Pseudosulfitobacter sp. DSM 107133: one gene and its partner. The protein of the gene in region 2 interacts with the protein of the main gene of each other region in a pairwise test. Links are inferred from orthologs where the notes say so. Each region holds a gene or a part of one and is shown on either strand. Other genes may lie near its edges.

Region 1 (7,017 bases), 340 kb from region 2 along the record:
AGACAGCAGACGACCAGACATGCCTGCTGGTGCAGGTGGAAAACCGCGCTGGTCTGGCGGCGCTGGACGAAATCCTGACCATCGACGGCATTGACGGCGTGTTCATCGGCCCCGCCGACCTGTCCGCCGATCTGGGCAAGATGGGCCAGCTCAGCCATCCCGACGTGATGGAGGTCATCCTGGACGCCACCCGTAGGATTTCTGCCGCAGGCAAGGCGCCCGGCATCCTCAGCAGTGACGAGGACGTGCTGAACGCGGCGATCGAAGCGGGCGCGCGCTTTGTCGCGGTCGGCATCGACGCCTCACTGCTGGCAAATGCCGCCCGCGCCTCGGCGCAACGCTGGGTCAAATAGGCACGATCCCAGCTTTCTTTTGGCTATAAATATCCAAATCCGGCGGCAGCCTCAGACGCTGCCGCCCTTGATCTGAGTCGCCGCCTGCGTATAGCCGCCCGCTGCCCCGTCGATGAAATGCACGTGATCGTCGCGCATCATCGAGGGCACGATGCAGGTCATCATCGCCTCGCTTTGGCTGTGCAGCCCATAGCGGATCGTACCGGCCTTGCGGGCCGCCTCAAGCATTTCACCCAAACGTGCCGCCGTCGCATCGTCGCAATCCAGCGTCATTTTCAACCCGTCGTCAAATTTGCGAAAGTCGGCATTCTCCCCGACAGAGCGGGCATAGCTGCGCGCATCGAAGCCACCGATTTTCAGGCCGGTCCTGATCAGCAGCCAGGCCAGGAAGCTCTCGAACAGGATTTGCCGTTTGCGCTTGGCCACGGTCATTTTGCCATGGGTCGCGCGGGCCTCCATCTCGGCGCCTGCGGGTGGCCAGCCTGCACCGGGTCCGTCGACGGGTGCGGGGTGACCGTTGCGCTCCAGATCGCCGACCACCTTCAACACATCCCGGATCAAGTCCGCGACGGCTGTGTCATCTGCACCCTCTTCCGGCTGGATCAAGACTGACAGGATCTGCCCGTTGCGCGCCTTCATCTGGCTCCAGCGACAGGACAGGCCGGTCAGGTCAGGCTGGGTGCCTGCAGGTGCATGGGGCAGGTCGAACTGTCCGCGTTTCATCTCTGCCTCGGCCCAGCTGATACCGCCGCCGGTGAACATCGCATAGTCTACACCCTGAGCCGCCTGATAACGCGCCACGGCCACCTCGCGCCCGGCGTTGCGGATCACCGACACCGGCACCATGGCCACGCGCAATTGCATGTCGAACTCTTCACCGGCCCAGCAGCGCACCGCACCCAGCGCCCGCTGCGCCGCCTCGGCGTGTTGCGGAGGGCAGGCAAAGGCCGCACCGTCGCCCCCGAACACGAACGGAAAGGCCCGCCCCTGTGCCGCGTTGATCTGCGCCGAGATCACAGCCGCACCAATCATGTTCACCGTTTTATAGCGCCCCTGGGCAATAGCCTGGGTAGACCCGACAATATCTGATGTTCCCACCAGCCAGTCATCGGGCAACGGGGTATAAAGCGCCTGATCAGACAGCGTTCCGAACGCGGTTTGCAACGGCAGGCGGTCATAAAATTCGTCCATTGTCTGTCTCGCTTTAGCGGATCGGGCCTGCGGCCCCCTTATCGGCACTCTTGCACGGTCTGCCCGTCCGTGTAACCAAGCATCACCAAAGCTTGAAAGGCCATGCCATGCGCACCGGACTGTTTCTTCTGGCGCTGGCCTATGTGCTAAGCCAGTTCTTTCGCGCCTTTCTTGCGGTGCTTGCCGGCCCGCTTCAGGGCGATCTGGGGCTCATGCCCGAAGATCTGGCCTTTGCCTCGGGGCTTTGGTTCCTGTCATTTGCCGCGATGCAGCTGCCTGTTGGCTGGGCGCTGGACACCATTGGCCCGCGCCGGACCGCTGCGGGACTGTTGTTGGTGGGCGGCGGCGGCGGGGCTGCGTTGTTTGCCGTCGCCACCAGCGCCCTTCATATCGACATTGCGATGGTGCTGATCGGGATCGGCTGTTCGCCGGTGCTGATGGCGTCTTATTACATCTTTGCCCGCGAATTCCCGCCCCTGCAATTCGCCACGCTTGGTGCGTTGATGGTGGGCGTGGGCACGGTGGGCAACCTGATCGCCTCTTATCCCATGACCCTGTCGGCCGAGATGATCGGCTGGCGGGCGTCAATGGGCGGGCTGGCGACGCTTTCGGCGCTCGTGGCCATAGGCGTGGCGCTGACCGTGCACGACCCCGAAAAGCTGGAAACGGATTTGCGTGGGTCGGTGCTGGATTTGTTGAAGATGCCGGTGCTGTGGCTGATCCTGCCACTGATGTTTGTGCATTACGCCCCTGCCGGTGCCATTCGGGGCCTGTGGATCGGGCCCTATCTGCGCGATGTCTTTGACGCGACCCAATCGCAGATCGGACAGGCGACCTTGTTGATGGGGCTGGCGATGATCGCGGGTGTGGTCATATATGGCCCGCTTGACCGGCTGGTGGGCAGCCGCAAGTGGGTGAACTTTGGCGGCAGTGCCCTGACAGCGGCATCGCTGCTGGCGTTGTGGGCCATGCCGCAACCCGGCATGTGGACCGCTGTGGCCCTGATGTGCGCCGTGGGGCTGTTCGGGGCATCGTTCCCGATGATGGTCGCCCATGGCCGCAGCTTTGTACCGCCCCACCTGACTGGGCGCGGTGTCACCTTGCTGAACCTCTTTGGCATCGGCGGTGTCGGGCTGATGCAATTTGTCACCGGTCGGCTGCACGCAGGGGCGCAGGGCGGCGACGTGACCGCCCCCTATACGGCTATTTTCGGCTTTTTCGGGCTGGCTTTGATCGCCGGTTTGACCATTTACCTGTTCTCCCGCGACAACACCGCCTGAAAGCCGGACCCGTGCCCCTTTCAACGGGGGAACAAGCGGTATATGGACGCCAAGCACCCAAAAATGGAGAATCGCAATGGGTTATCGCGTCGTCGTCGTTGGCGCCACCGGAAACGTGGGCCACGAAATGCTGAACATCCTGGCAGAGCGCCAGTTTCCGGTGGATGAAATCACCGCTCTGGCCAGCCGCAAGTCGTTGGGCACGGAGGTCAGCTTTGGCGACAAGACACTCAAGACGAAGGATCTCGATACGTTCGATTTCACGGGTTGGGACATTGCGCTGTTTGCCGTCGGGTCGGACGCCACCAAGAAATACGCACCCATCGCGGCCAAAGCGGGCTGCTATGTCATTGATAACTCGTCGCTCTATCGCTACGACGCCGACATTCCGCTGATCGTGCCCGAGGTGAACCCCGAAGCCATCGAACTGGCCGTCAAGCGCAAGATCATCGCCAACCCCAACTGCTCGACCGCGCAGATGGTCGTGGCGCTGAAGCCTTTGCACGACCGTGCACGCATCAAGCGCGTTGTCGTCAGCACCTACCAGTCGGTTTCGGGTGCGGGCAAAGAGGGCATTGACGAGCTTTGGGACCAGACCAAGTCGATCTACAATCCCACCGACGACAAGCCTGCGCGCAAATTCACCAAGCAGATTGCGTTCAACGTGATCCCGCACATCGACGTCTTCATGGACTCGGGCGAGACCAAGGAAGAGTGGAAGATGGTCGCAGAGACCAAGAAGATCATCGACCCGTCGATCAAGGTCACAGCGACCTGCGTGCGGGTTCCGGTCTTTGTCGGCCACTCGGAAGCGATCAACATCGAGTTCGAAGAGTTTCTGGACGAGGACGAAGCCCGCGACATCCTGCGCGAAGCGCCCGGTGTCATGGTGATCGACAAGCGCGAAGACGGCGGCTATGTCACGCCGGTTGAATGCGTCGGCGACTTTGCCACATTCATCAGCCGCATCCGTCAGGACAGCACCATCGACAACGGTCTGAACCTGTGGTGCGTCAGCGACAACCTGCGCAAGGGTGCTGCCCTGAACGCGGTGCAGATCGCCGAAGTGCTGGGCCAGCGGATCCTGAAAAAGGGCTGAATTCCGCCGAAATATGTACAGGTTTCAAGGGGCGCTGCATCGCGCCCCTTTTCTTTTGTGCGCTGCTTTTGCACGCTGGGGGCATTGATTTTGAAAAGGTCTCCGATATGCGCTTTGCCATTTTAGCCCCAGCCGTTTCGCTTTCTGCCCTGCTTGCCCCGCTGGCTGTGTGGGCTGACACGCTGACTGTCGACAGCGCGCCCAGCGCCGTCACCGTCTACCCCCGTGGCGCACAGGTGACGCGCACCGCCACGGTGACGCTGCCGCAAGGCACACATGATCTGGTGCTGCCCGACCTGCCGCAATACGTCGATCCGGCGCGCATCTCGGTCAAGCTGGCAGGGGCGCAGTTGCAATCGGTGTCGTTCCGCGACCGCAACCAGCCCCCCGGCCCCGATCAGGACACCGCTGAAATCACCGCAGCGCGCGATGCGCTGAAGGCAGCGGAAACCGCGCTGAATGCGTTGGACGACCGCATTGCACTGGCGCAGGTGGCCGTGCAGGCGGCCAAGGCGCAGACCGATTTCCTGACCGCGCTTGGCACCTCCGAGGCGCTGCCGATGGATGTGGCGACCCTGCGCGAGCTGGCGCAGATGATCGCGGATCAGACCCTCGTGGCGGGTCAGGCCGCCGGACAGGCGCGCACGTCGATCCGCACCCTGATGGAAGAACGCAAGGACCGCGCCAAGGATGTGGCCGAGGCGCAGGCCGCGCTGGATGCCCTGCTGACCGCCGATCAGGACCGCACCCGCCTGACCCTGACCGCCACCGCGCTGGCGGCAGTCGCGGCCAAGATCGAAGTCAGCTATCAGGTGGACAATGCCGCGTGGTATCCGGTTTACAACCTGCGTCTGACCACAGGCGACACACCTGCGCTGGCGCTTGAACGCGGGGCTGCCGTGGGACAGGCCAGCGGTGAGGATTGGGGCGGCGTTTCGTTGACCCTTGCCACCGTGCGCCCCAGCGGCCAGACGTGGCCCAGCGAGATCTATTCCGATTTGCGCCGCATCGAAGATCCGGCCACCCCCAAAGCGCGCGTCCGGTCGGAAGCCGTGATGGGCGCTGCCGCCGACATGGCAGCCCCCGCACCGGTGGCCATGGAAGAGCCCGCAATCGCCGTCGCCATGCTGGACGGCCCCAGCGTGCAATATGCCTTTTCGCAACCGGTCAGCGTGGCCAACGGTGCCGACGAGGTGCGCATCGCGCTGGACAGGCTCGACTTTGCCCCCGACGTCTATGCCCGCGCTGTCCCCCTGAACGACAGTGTCGCCTATCGCATGGCGCGCATGACCAACACCACGCAAGAGCAACTGCTGGGCACGGCCTATGCCACGGCATTTGTCGACGGGCAGATGGTCGGGCAGTTCGGGTTCGATCCCGTCGCCCCCGGCGAAGAAGTCGATATCGCCTTTGGCCCCATCGAAACCCTGCGCCTGAACCGTGTGCGTCTGAACCGCAACGAAGGCGATCGGGGCATCATCTCGCGTTCAAGCGAGATCACCGAGGCCACCCGCATCGACATCGAAAACACCGGTGCGAAACCATGGCGCGTAGAACTGTTTGACCGCGTCCCCGTGAGCGAACAGGAAGACCTTGAGATCGACTGGTCCGCACAGCCTGCCCCCACGGTCACCGACCATGAGGACCGCAAGGGCATCTTGATGTGGGACATGACATTGGCCCCCGGTGCGGAATCAAATGTGACGCTGGATGTGCAGATGAACTGGCCCGAGGGGAAAGTGCTGCGCTGATGGCGGGTCGCTGCTGCAAACCTTACCGGCTTGTTTACCATGAACAGGACATTCGGGACCGACAGGTCAGCCGGGATGCAATTAATTGCACCATGAAATCCACCTTAAGACACTGTCTTTAATAGACTTAAATCTGGACGTGCGATTTGCATGTCCAGTTTAACGATTGGCGCAAACAATCCTTAATACATATCGCGCTATAGTCTTAGCTGTCAGCGGATGTAACGCATTGGGATGCGGGGGGACATCAGCAGACATCGACCGCCCGTGTGGGGACACGGGGCAAACGGTCACCGAATAACGCGGCTCCGGGGGGAGTCGACAATCACTGCGGCTCCGGGGGGAGCCGACCAGCCAGTGCCGCAAAAGCGCGCTTGGTGAAAGGCCCTGACAGTCAGGGCGCTTTCGAACCATAGTTCACATGCCTTCAATCAAAAACGATGATTGTCAGCTGCCATACAGGTTCAGGGGTGGACCAGCGCAGCCTGTTCAAGGTCGGGCCTAGGGTACTGCGGCGGTTGCAATTTGCTCCGCCGGGTGCAGTCCCCGAAATGGCCGGACACGCATGGAACCCAACATTCCAAGCAGTGACGCTCCGGGGGGAGCGCCACTGCTTCTTGCTTCTCGGCGGTCTTAGATTGTCGAAACCGGCAGGAATTTCTGATCGTGGTGGTTGTAATACTCCAACCCGCCCTCGCCGATATCCATCCACAGACCATGCATCGTCAGTTCGCCCGATTTCAAACGATCCGAAACAAACGGGAATGTCAGCAGATTTTCCAGCGACGCCACGACCGCATGTTTTTCAAGCTGCTGGATCTGTGCCTGCGGATCGGTTTCATCTGCCACCAGATCATATTTGGGGCGCAGAATGTCCATCCAGCGGCCAACAAAGCTGGTTTTCTCTTCCAGCTCGGGCGCCTTGCCCTGACACATGTCGATACAGCCTTTTACGCCGCCGCAGTTCGAATGGCCCATCACGATCAGATGCGCCACCTTCAACACGGTCACCGCATACTCAACGGCGGCCGACGTGCCGTGGTGGTCGCCATCGGGTTCGTAAGGCGGCACAAGGTTGGCGATATTGCGGTGAATAAAGAATTCGCCTTGGTCCGCGCCAAAGATCGACGTCACATGTACGCGGCTGTCACAGCACGAAATCATCATCGCGCGCGGGCGTTGACCTTCGTCGGCCAGGCGCCTGTACCATGCCTGATTGTCGGCATAACCTGTGGCTTTCCAACCATTATAGCGTTGCAACAGATAGCTTGGCAGTGGTTTCACATTGTGCATCTTATCGGTCCTTTCGCTGCGGGCCTTGGGGCAAGTGTTGCAGGCGATAC
Region 2 (7,296 bases):
CAGGCAGGCTTTGACGTGGTCGCCATGGACGCTGTTCCCGAAATGGTGGCCATGGCCGCGCAACACCCCGGCGTGACAGCGCAGCTTGGCACCTTCGACGACATCAGCAGCCAGTTTGACGGCATCTGGGCCAACTTCAGCCTGCTGCACGCCCCGCGCGCCGACATGCCACGCCATCTGGCGGCGCTCAAGGCGGCCCTGCGGGTGGGCGGGCTTTTCCACATCGGCATGAAGCTGGGCACCGGATCGGCCCGCGACAGCATCGGCAGGCTGTACACCTATTATTCCGAAGACGAACTGGCCGGCCTGCTGACCAGCGCGGGGTTTACCATCGACGCCCGCGTATTCGGGCGCGACAAGGGGCTGGACGGCACCTATGCCAACTGGCTATGTCTGCGCGCTCATGGCTGATTTATTTGCATATACCGATGGCGCGTGCAGCGGCAATCCCGGCCCGGGAGGCTGGGGGGCCTTGATGCGCGCAATGGACAACGGCGCGGTCGTCAAGGAACGCGAGTTGAAAGGCGGCGAGGCCGCGACCACCAACAACCGCATGGAACTGCTGGCTGCGATCAACGCGCTCGAGGCGCTGGAGCGCCCCAGCAAAATCACCGTGGTGACTGACAGCAACTATGTCAAAAACGGCATCACCGCGTGGATCTTCGGCTGGAAGAAAAACGGCTGGAAGAACGCCGCGAAAAAGCCGGTGGCCAATGCCGAACTGTGGCAGCGTCTGGATCAGGCGCAGGCCCGCCACGACGTGACCTGGAAATGGGTCAAGGGCCACGCAGGCCACCCCGAGAACGAACGCGCCGATGCGCTGGCGCGCGCGGGTATGGCCCCCTTCAAGACCAAGTCGAAATGAAGCTGGTCGCCTGCCCCGTGGCCCTGCACCCCGACGGAGCCCCCCGTCGTCTGGCCATCGCGACGCATCCGCAGCCTGCACTGGTCCACGCCGACATCGCCCCCGACGCCCGCCCCGAAAACACCGCCGCACAGGCACTTTATGCCATCGGCGGGCTGGAAACACGCGCCGCGCTGCTGCTGGGCACCTCTGACGACATCATCGCGGGCGAACGTTGGCATTTCGCCCTGTGCCGCACGGTGCCACCCGTGCGCGCCCAATGGCAGAACGCAGGCCCCGACGGAACCCTGCTACGCTTTGGCTGGCTGGCGCTGGACGACCCCCTGCCCGACGGCCTGACCGCGCCTCACGACCGCGCCATCGACTGGATCAAGGCCGCGCTATGAGCTGGCTGGCGCTTCTCGATTTCGGCTCGGTCATGATCTTTGCCCTGACCGGCGCGCTGGTCGCCAGCCGCGCCCAGATGGACCCCGTGGGGTTTCTGTTCATCGCCTGCCTGACCGCCATGGGTGGCGGCACCCTGCGCGACGTGCTGCTGGATCGCAATCCGGTGTTCTGGATCGCCCAACCCACCTATATCGCCGTCGCATGTGGGGCGGCCATCGTGGTGTTCTTCACCGCGCACCTGCTGGAAAGCCGCCTGCGCACGCTTGTCTGGCTCGACAGCTTCGCCCTTGCCATCGCCGTACCCGCAGGGGCGGGTGTGGCGCTTGACCTTGGCGCGCCTGCGCCCATCGTGATCCTGATGGGCATGATCACCGGCTGCATGGGCGGGTTGATGCGCGACGTGGTGGTGGGCGACGTGCCCGTGGTGTTGAAACTGGGCGAACTTTACGTCTCGGCGGCCTTTGGCGGTGCGCTGGCGCTGTGGTTCACTTCGGCTTACATCGCACCGGGCCTGCCTGCACTGGCCGCAGGGGCGGCTGTTACATGGGCCTTGCGCGCAGGCTCGCTGGCCTTTGGCTGGCACTTGCCCACCTACCGCTCGACCCCGCCAAAATCCTGAACCCGGTTATTTCTCTGATTTAGAAAATCCTCCCCGAAGGGCCGGCCCGCTACCTGCGCCAATGGGTCGGGACAATAATCAACGCCCCGATGCTGGACACAATCGCGTTCAGTCCCGCGCTGTTGAAGCCAAAGCCGAACATCAGCCGCACAAAGTAGAACAGAAACGCCCCGCCGATGCAGATGATGATGCTTTGCAAAATACCGTTGCGGGTGAACCCCGAGCGTTCAGAGACATAGCCGACGATCCCCGCAATCACCACGGTGCCGATCAGAACGGGAAACATCGCGTGCTCCTACAACTGTGTGCCTGCGGGCAAAGCGTTGCCGCGCAGGAACTCTGACGCATCCTGCGCCCCGCGCCCGGCCTTTTGCAAGCGGGTCAGTTGCACGGCACCCGAACCACATGCCACCCTCAGCGCATCATCCAGCACCACACCCGCATCGCCCTGCCCCTCGGCCAGACGGCTGCCCAGCACCTTGATGCGCACAGCGTCACGTTCAAACCAAGCCCCCGGAAACGGCGAAAGCCCGCGAATTTGCCGGTCGACCTCGACCGCATCGCGTGACCAGTCCAGCGCCGCTTCGGCCTTGTCGATCTTGTGGGCATAGGTCACGCCGTCCTCGGGCTGTGCCTGCGGGTGCAACCCGTCCAACTGCGCCAGCGCCTGCACAACAGCCGCAGCGCCCAGCGCGCTCAGCCGGTCGTGCAATTGCGCGGTTGTCTCGCTCATGCCAATCGGTGTCGCTTCGCGCAGCAGCACGGGGCCAGTGTCCAGCCCCGCCTCCATCTGCATGATGCACACGCCGGTTTCAGCGTCTCCCGCCATGATCGCGCGATGAATCGGCGCCGCCCCGCGCCAGCGCGGCAACAGGCTGGCGTGAATGTTCAGACAACCGCGCGCAGGTGCGTCCAGAATGGCCTGCGGCAGGATCAGCCCATAGGCCACGACCACCGCCACCTCCGCCTGCAGGGCCGCGAATTCCGCCTGCGCCTCGGCAGATTTCAACGACACCGGATGGCGCACTTCCAGCCCCAACGCCCCGGCGCGGGCATGGACCGGCGTCGGGCGGTCCTTCTTGCCCCGCCCCGCAGGACGCGGCGGCTGGCAATAAACGGCGGCAATTTCGTGACCCGCTTCAACCAGCGCGTCCAGCACCGGCACCGAAAAATCGGGCGTGCCCATAAAGATGATGCGCATCCTGTGTCCTTTCCTGACGGGCAGCCGATCAGCGGGATTTGCGCGCCTTGCGGATCAGCATATCGCGTTTCACACGGCCCAGATTGTCGAAATACATCCGCCCCGCCAGATGGTCGATCTGGTGCTGGACCGACCGCGCCTCAAGCCCGGTAAAATCGCGCCGGTCAATCACCCCCTGCGCGTTCAGAAACCGCACGGTGACCGCCTTGGGTCGGGTGATCTCGGCGTGCACACCGGGCAGGTTGGGCGAGGCTTCGGTGCCCGCCTCGACCTCGTCCGAAGCCATCAGAACCGTCGGGTTCGCCAGCAGAATCCGGCGGCTGCGGTCGGGCGTGGCATCAACCACCGCCACTTGCAGCATCACTCCGATCTGCGGCGCGGCCAGCCCCACACCGGGCATCGCGTCCATCGTCTCGACCATATCGGCCCACAGCGCGTGAATCTCGTCCGTGATCTCGTCCACTGGCGCCGCCGCCGTGCGCAGACGCTTGTCAGGCCAGGACAGGAACGGGCGCAGGGTCATGATTTCTCGCGGGCCAGTTCGCGTTTCAGCTTGGTCATCTTGCGGGTGATCATCTGGCGCTTCAGCGGCTTTAGATAGTCGATGAACAGCTTGCCATCCAGATGGTCGATCTCGTGCTGCACGCAGGTGGCCCACAGCCCGCCCATCTCTTCGGTCTGCTCTTTGCCGTCACGGTCGATCCAGCGCACCTGCACGTCGGCAGGGCGGGTCACGTCGGCAAAATGCTCGGGGATCGACAGGCAGCCTTCTTCATAGACATTCATCTCGTCCGAAACCGCGATGATTTCAGGGTTGAACATAATCATCGGCCGGGGAGCCTCGCCCTCGGCCTTGACGCAGTCCAGCACAATAACCCGTTCCAATACGCCCACCTGAGGGGCCGCCAGCCCGATGCCCGGCGCATCATACATTGTGGCCAGCATGTCGTCGGCCAGCGTGCGCAATTCGTCCGTCAGATCAGTGACGGGCGTGCAAAGCTTTTTCAGCCGTGGATCGGGGTGCAAAAGGATAGGGCGTTTCATGGCAGGTCATGTAGGGCAACTCAGGCTGCGGTGCAACGCCCCCTTGCGCTCGGCTGTGCGCACGTTAGCAATGCTTTCGTAATCACAGGAGAGTCCCTTATGAGTTTTGACGACATCATCGACCGCCGCGGCACCCATTGCGCAAAATGGGACATGATGGAGCCGACATATGGCGTCTCGCCCGATGATGGTCTGGCGATGTGGGTCGCAGACATGGACTTTGCCGCCCCCCAATGCATCGTCGACGCACTACAGGCGCGGGTCGATCACGGCATGTTCGGCTATTTCGGCGACGACAGCGCCTATCGCGGCGCGATCCGGTGGTGGATGAAGGAGCGTCACGGCTGGGACATCGACACCGACTGGATCTTTACCACCCACGGGCTGGTGAACGGCGCGGCCATGTGCATCGACACCTATACCCAACCGGGCGACGGTGTGGTCATGTTCACGCCGATCTATCACGCCTTTGCGCGTGTGATCAACGCCGCCGACCGGCGCGTGGTTGAATGCCAGATGGCCCTGAACGACGGCCGCTATGAACTGGATTTCGACGCATGGGACGCGCAGCTGGACGGCAGTGAAAAGCTGCTGATCCTGTGCAGCCCGCACAACCCCGGTGGCCGGGTCTGGACACAGGCCGAGCTGGAAGGCGTGGCAGCGTTCGCCAAACGGCATGACCTGATCATCGTATCGGACGAGATCCACCACGATCTTGTGATGCCCGGCAACACCCACATCCCGATGGCCAGGATCGACGGCGTCGCAGACCGGCTGGTGATGATGTCCGCCACGACCAAGACGTTCTCGATCGCGGGGGCGCATGTGGGCAATGTGATCATCCAGGACGCAGACCTGCGCGCGCGCTTTGCCAAACGTATGGGCGCACTGGGGCTGTCACCCAACGCATTCGGGCTGTTCATGGCCACAGCCGCCTATTCGCCCGAAGGCGCTGCATGGGTTGACGATGTGATGGACTATATCGCTGGCAACGCGCGTATCTTTGACGCGGGCGTGAACGCGATTCCGGGGCTGAAGGCGATGCCGCTCGAAGCGACTTACCTCAGCTGGGTGGACTTTGCAGGCACCGGCATGGACCGCGCGGAGATCACCCGCCGGATCGAGAAAGATGCGCGGATTGCCACCAACTACGGCCCGACATTCGGCAAGGGCGGCGAGACATTCATGCGCTTCAACATCGCCACACAACGCAGCCGCGTCGAAGAGGCGGTCAAGCGGTTGACCGCGGCCTTTGGCGACTTGCAGTAAACGCGACAAAGCGCAGCGCCCGACCGCAAGGTGGGCGCTGCAACGTTTTCATTCCGCATTATTTCAGCGTTTTGGCCTGTGGTGCCGTGTACCTTGGTCCGGTCTCGTCTGACCTCCATCTGCGCCACAGCACCCAAACCGTCAGCCCCAGCACCAGACACTCTGCCACCGGTCCTGCCAGCCAGATACCGACCTCGCCCCAGACCAGCGGCAACAACAGCGTCAGCGGCAGCCCGAACAGATAGGTGCGCGACAGCCCCAACAGCCCCGCACGCGGGGCGTCTCCGATGGCCTGAAAATGCGTCGCCACTATCATCAGCGGCCCGAACATGAACATCGTCGCCGTGGTGATCGGCAGGATCCGCGCCACCTGTGCGACGATCTGCGGATCATCGACAAAAACCGCCCCCAGCCCCGGCGCGCCCAACAGATACAGCACCTGCACGCCCAGCCCATAGACCAGGCCCAGACCCACAGCCATGCGCAGCGCGGCCTGCACCCGCACCCCCTGCCCCGCGCCAAAGGCATTGGCGGTGATCGTCTGGAACGCCATCGACAGCCCCAACAGTGGCAGAAATGCAAAGGTCATCAGGCGCGTGATGATGCCAAAGGCCCCCGAGATGGCATTGAACTGCGTACCACCCCAGATCTGGATCGCACCCAGCGTCACCGCCGCTGACAGCGACAGCCCCAGATACCCCAGGCTTGACGGAGCGCCCAGCGCCAGAAGCCGCCCCCAATAGGTCGGGTACAGCGGCCACACCTGCGGCGGTGGCTGGCGACGGCGCAACGCCAGAACCGCAGCCCCCGCGCAGACCTGCGACAGCAGCGTGCCAATCGCAGACCCCGCCACGCCCCAGCCCATCCCGACCACCAACAGCGCATCAAAGCCGATGTTCAGCAGCGCCGCCGACAGCATGATCGCCGCCATCGCGCCCATGCGGCCTTCGGCGCGCAGGGCATCAACCCCGATCCCGACAAGGAACCCAAGCGGCGCGCCATAAACAAGGATCGCGATATACAGATGACCGGTGGCCGCCAGACCGGCATCCCCCGCCGCCACGCGCAGCGCAGCGGCACCACCAAACAGGGCAAACAGCGCCATCAACGCCACGCTGACCACCAGCGCCAGTTGCAGCGCACTGCCCAGAATGGCACGGGCGCGCGCACTGTCACCCGCGCCCAGCGCCTGGGCATAGATGGCCGAGAACCCGTTGGCCACCAGCGTCGAAAGCGCCGCCAGCATCATATACAGCGGAAACATCAGCGTCACCGCAATCACCGCATGCGCGCCGACATAGACGCCCAGAAAATAGGCATCAACCACGGCAAAGGCACCGTTGACCCCCATCACCAGAATGATGGGCGCCGCCGTGCGCAGAAACAGCGGCAACAACGGGCCGCTCAGGAAAATATTGGAAGCGGGCGTATGCGTCATGGCGCACCCGCAAAGGACAGATAGAACATCTTGAGCCTCTTTCGGTCTCAGATGCGGTATCGGGAAGGGGCTCGCGTTGCCGTCAGACCGCATGTGTACCAAAAAGGGACCAGATGTCGGTTCCCGAACTTCACCATCAATGCGAGCGGCAGGGGTCGGACCCTTGCCTGCAAGTAGCCGCGCCGCAACGATGCGTCAAGCGTGCAGATCACATATCGACGGCAGGGCGGTCCATCAGCAGCGCTACGGGCGCGTCGGGTGACTTTTCGAAATCCAGCGCAGGTTTGTCCGCAACGGCGGTGGCGCGCTTGAATTCATAGATCATCTCGCCCGCCTCTTCGTCGGTGGCGACGATCAGACACTGGAACAGGTGGATGGCCCCGTCATACAGATCGACATAGCCGCGCAAATAGGGCGCGGTTGCCGCGTCGACCGAAAACCCGGTCTTCCACATGCGCAGCACCGGATGGGTC

The links.
Region 1: the proteins of def (region 2) and DSM107133_RS17330 interact in binary tests that used the Escherichia coli proteins (3 or more experiments, as listed by UniProt). The link is inferred for Pseudosulfitobacter sp. DSM 107133 from one-to-one orthologs.

What each region holds. Positions count from the first base shown.
Region 1 is NZ_CP085154.1:3,476,901-3,483,917, forward strand. The notes cover bases 2,035-4,911. They hold DSM107133_RS17330 (aspartate-semialdehyde dehydrogenase), read left to right. Parts: upstream 2,035-2,900; coding sequence 2,901-3,923; downstream 3,924-4,911. Other genes in these bases: DSM107133_RS17325 (MFS transporter), read left to right, coding at 2,035-2,824; DSM107133_RS17335 (DUF4139 domain-containing protein), read left to right, coding at 4,031-4,911. In the rest of the region: DSM107133_RS17315 (HpcH/HpaI aldolase/citrate lyase family protein), read left to right, coding at 1-353; DSM107133_RS17320 (DUF3095 domain-containing protein), read right to left, coding at 405-1,544; more of DSM107133_RS17325, read left to right, coding at 1,652-2,034; more of DSM107133_RS17335, read left to right, coding at 4,912-5,674; DSM107133_RS17340 (carbonic anhydrase), read right to left, coding at 6,308-6,967.
Region 2 is NZ_CP085154.1:3,133,716-3,141,011, forward strand. The notes cover bases 2,355-5,152. They hold def (peptide deformylase), read right to left. Parts: upstream 4,117-5,152; coding sequence 3,592-4,116; downstream 2,355-3,591. Other genes in these bases: fmt (methionyl-tRNA formyltransferase), read right to left, coding at 2,355-3,072; def (peptide deformylase), read right to left, coding at 3,101-3,595; DSM107133_RS15635 (MalY/PatB family protein), read left to right, coding at 4,216-5,152. Also shown: DSM107133_RS15595 (class I SAM-dependent methyltransferase), read left to right, coding at 1-411; rnhA (ribonuclease HI), read left to right, coding at 404-865; DSM107133_RS15605 (hypothetical protein), read left to right, coding at 862-1,251; DSM107133_RS15610 (trimeric intracellular cation channel family protein), read left to right, coding at 1,248-1,871; DSM107133_RS15615 (hypothetical protein), read right to left, coding at 1,921-2,157; more of fmt, read right to left, coding at 2,167-2,354; more of DSM107133_RS15635, read left to right, coding at 5,153-5,385; DSM107133_RS15640 (MATE family efflux transporter), read right to left, coding at 5,444-6,823; DSM107133_RS15645 (hypothetical protein), read right to left, coding at 7,032-7,296. UniProt on the Escherichia coli protein: Removes the formyl group from the N-terminal Met of newly synthesized proteins. Requires at least a dipeptide for an efficient rate of reaction. N-terminal L-methionine is a prerequisite for activity but the enzyme has broad specificity at other positions.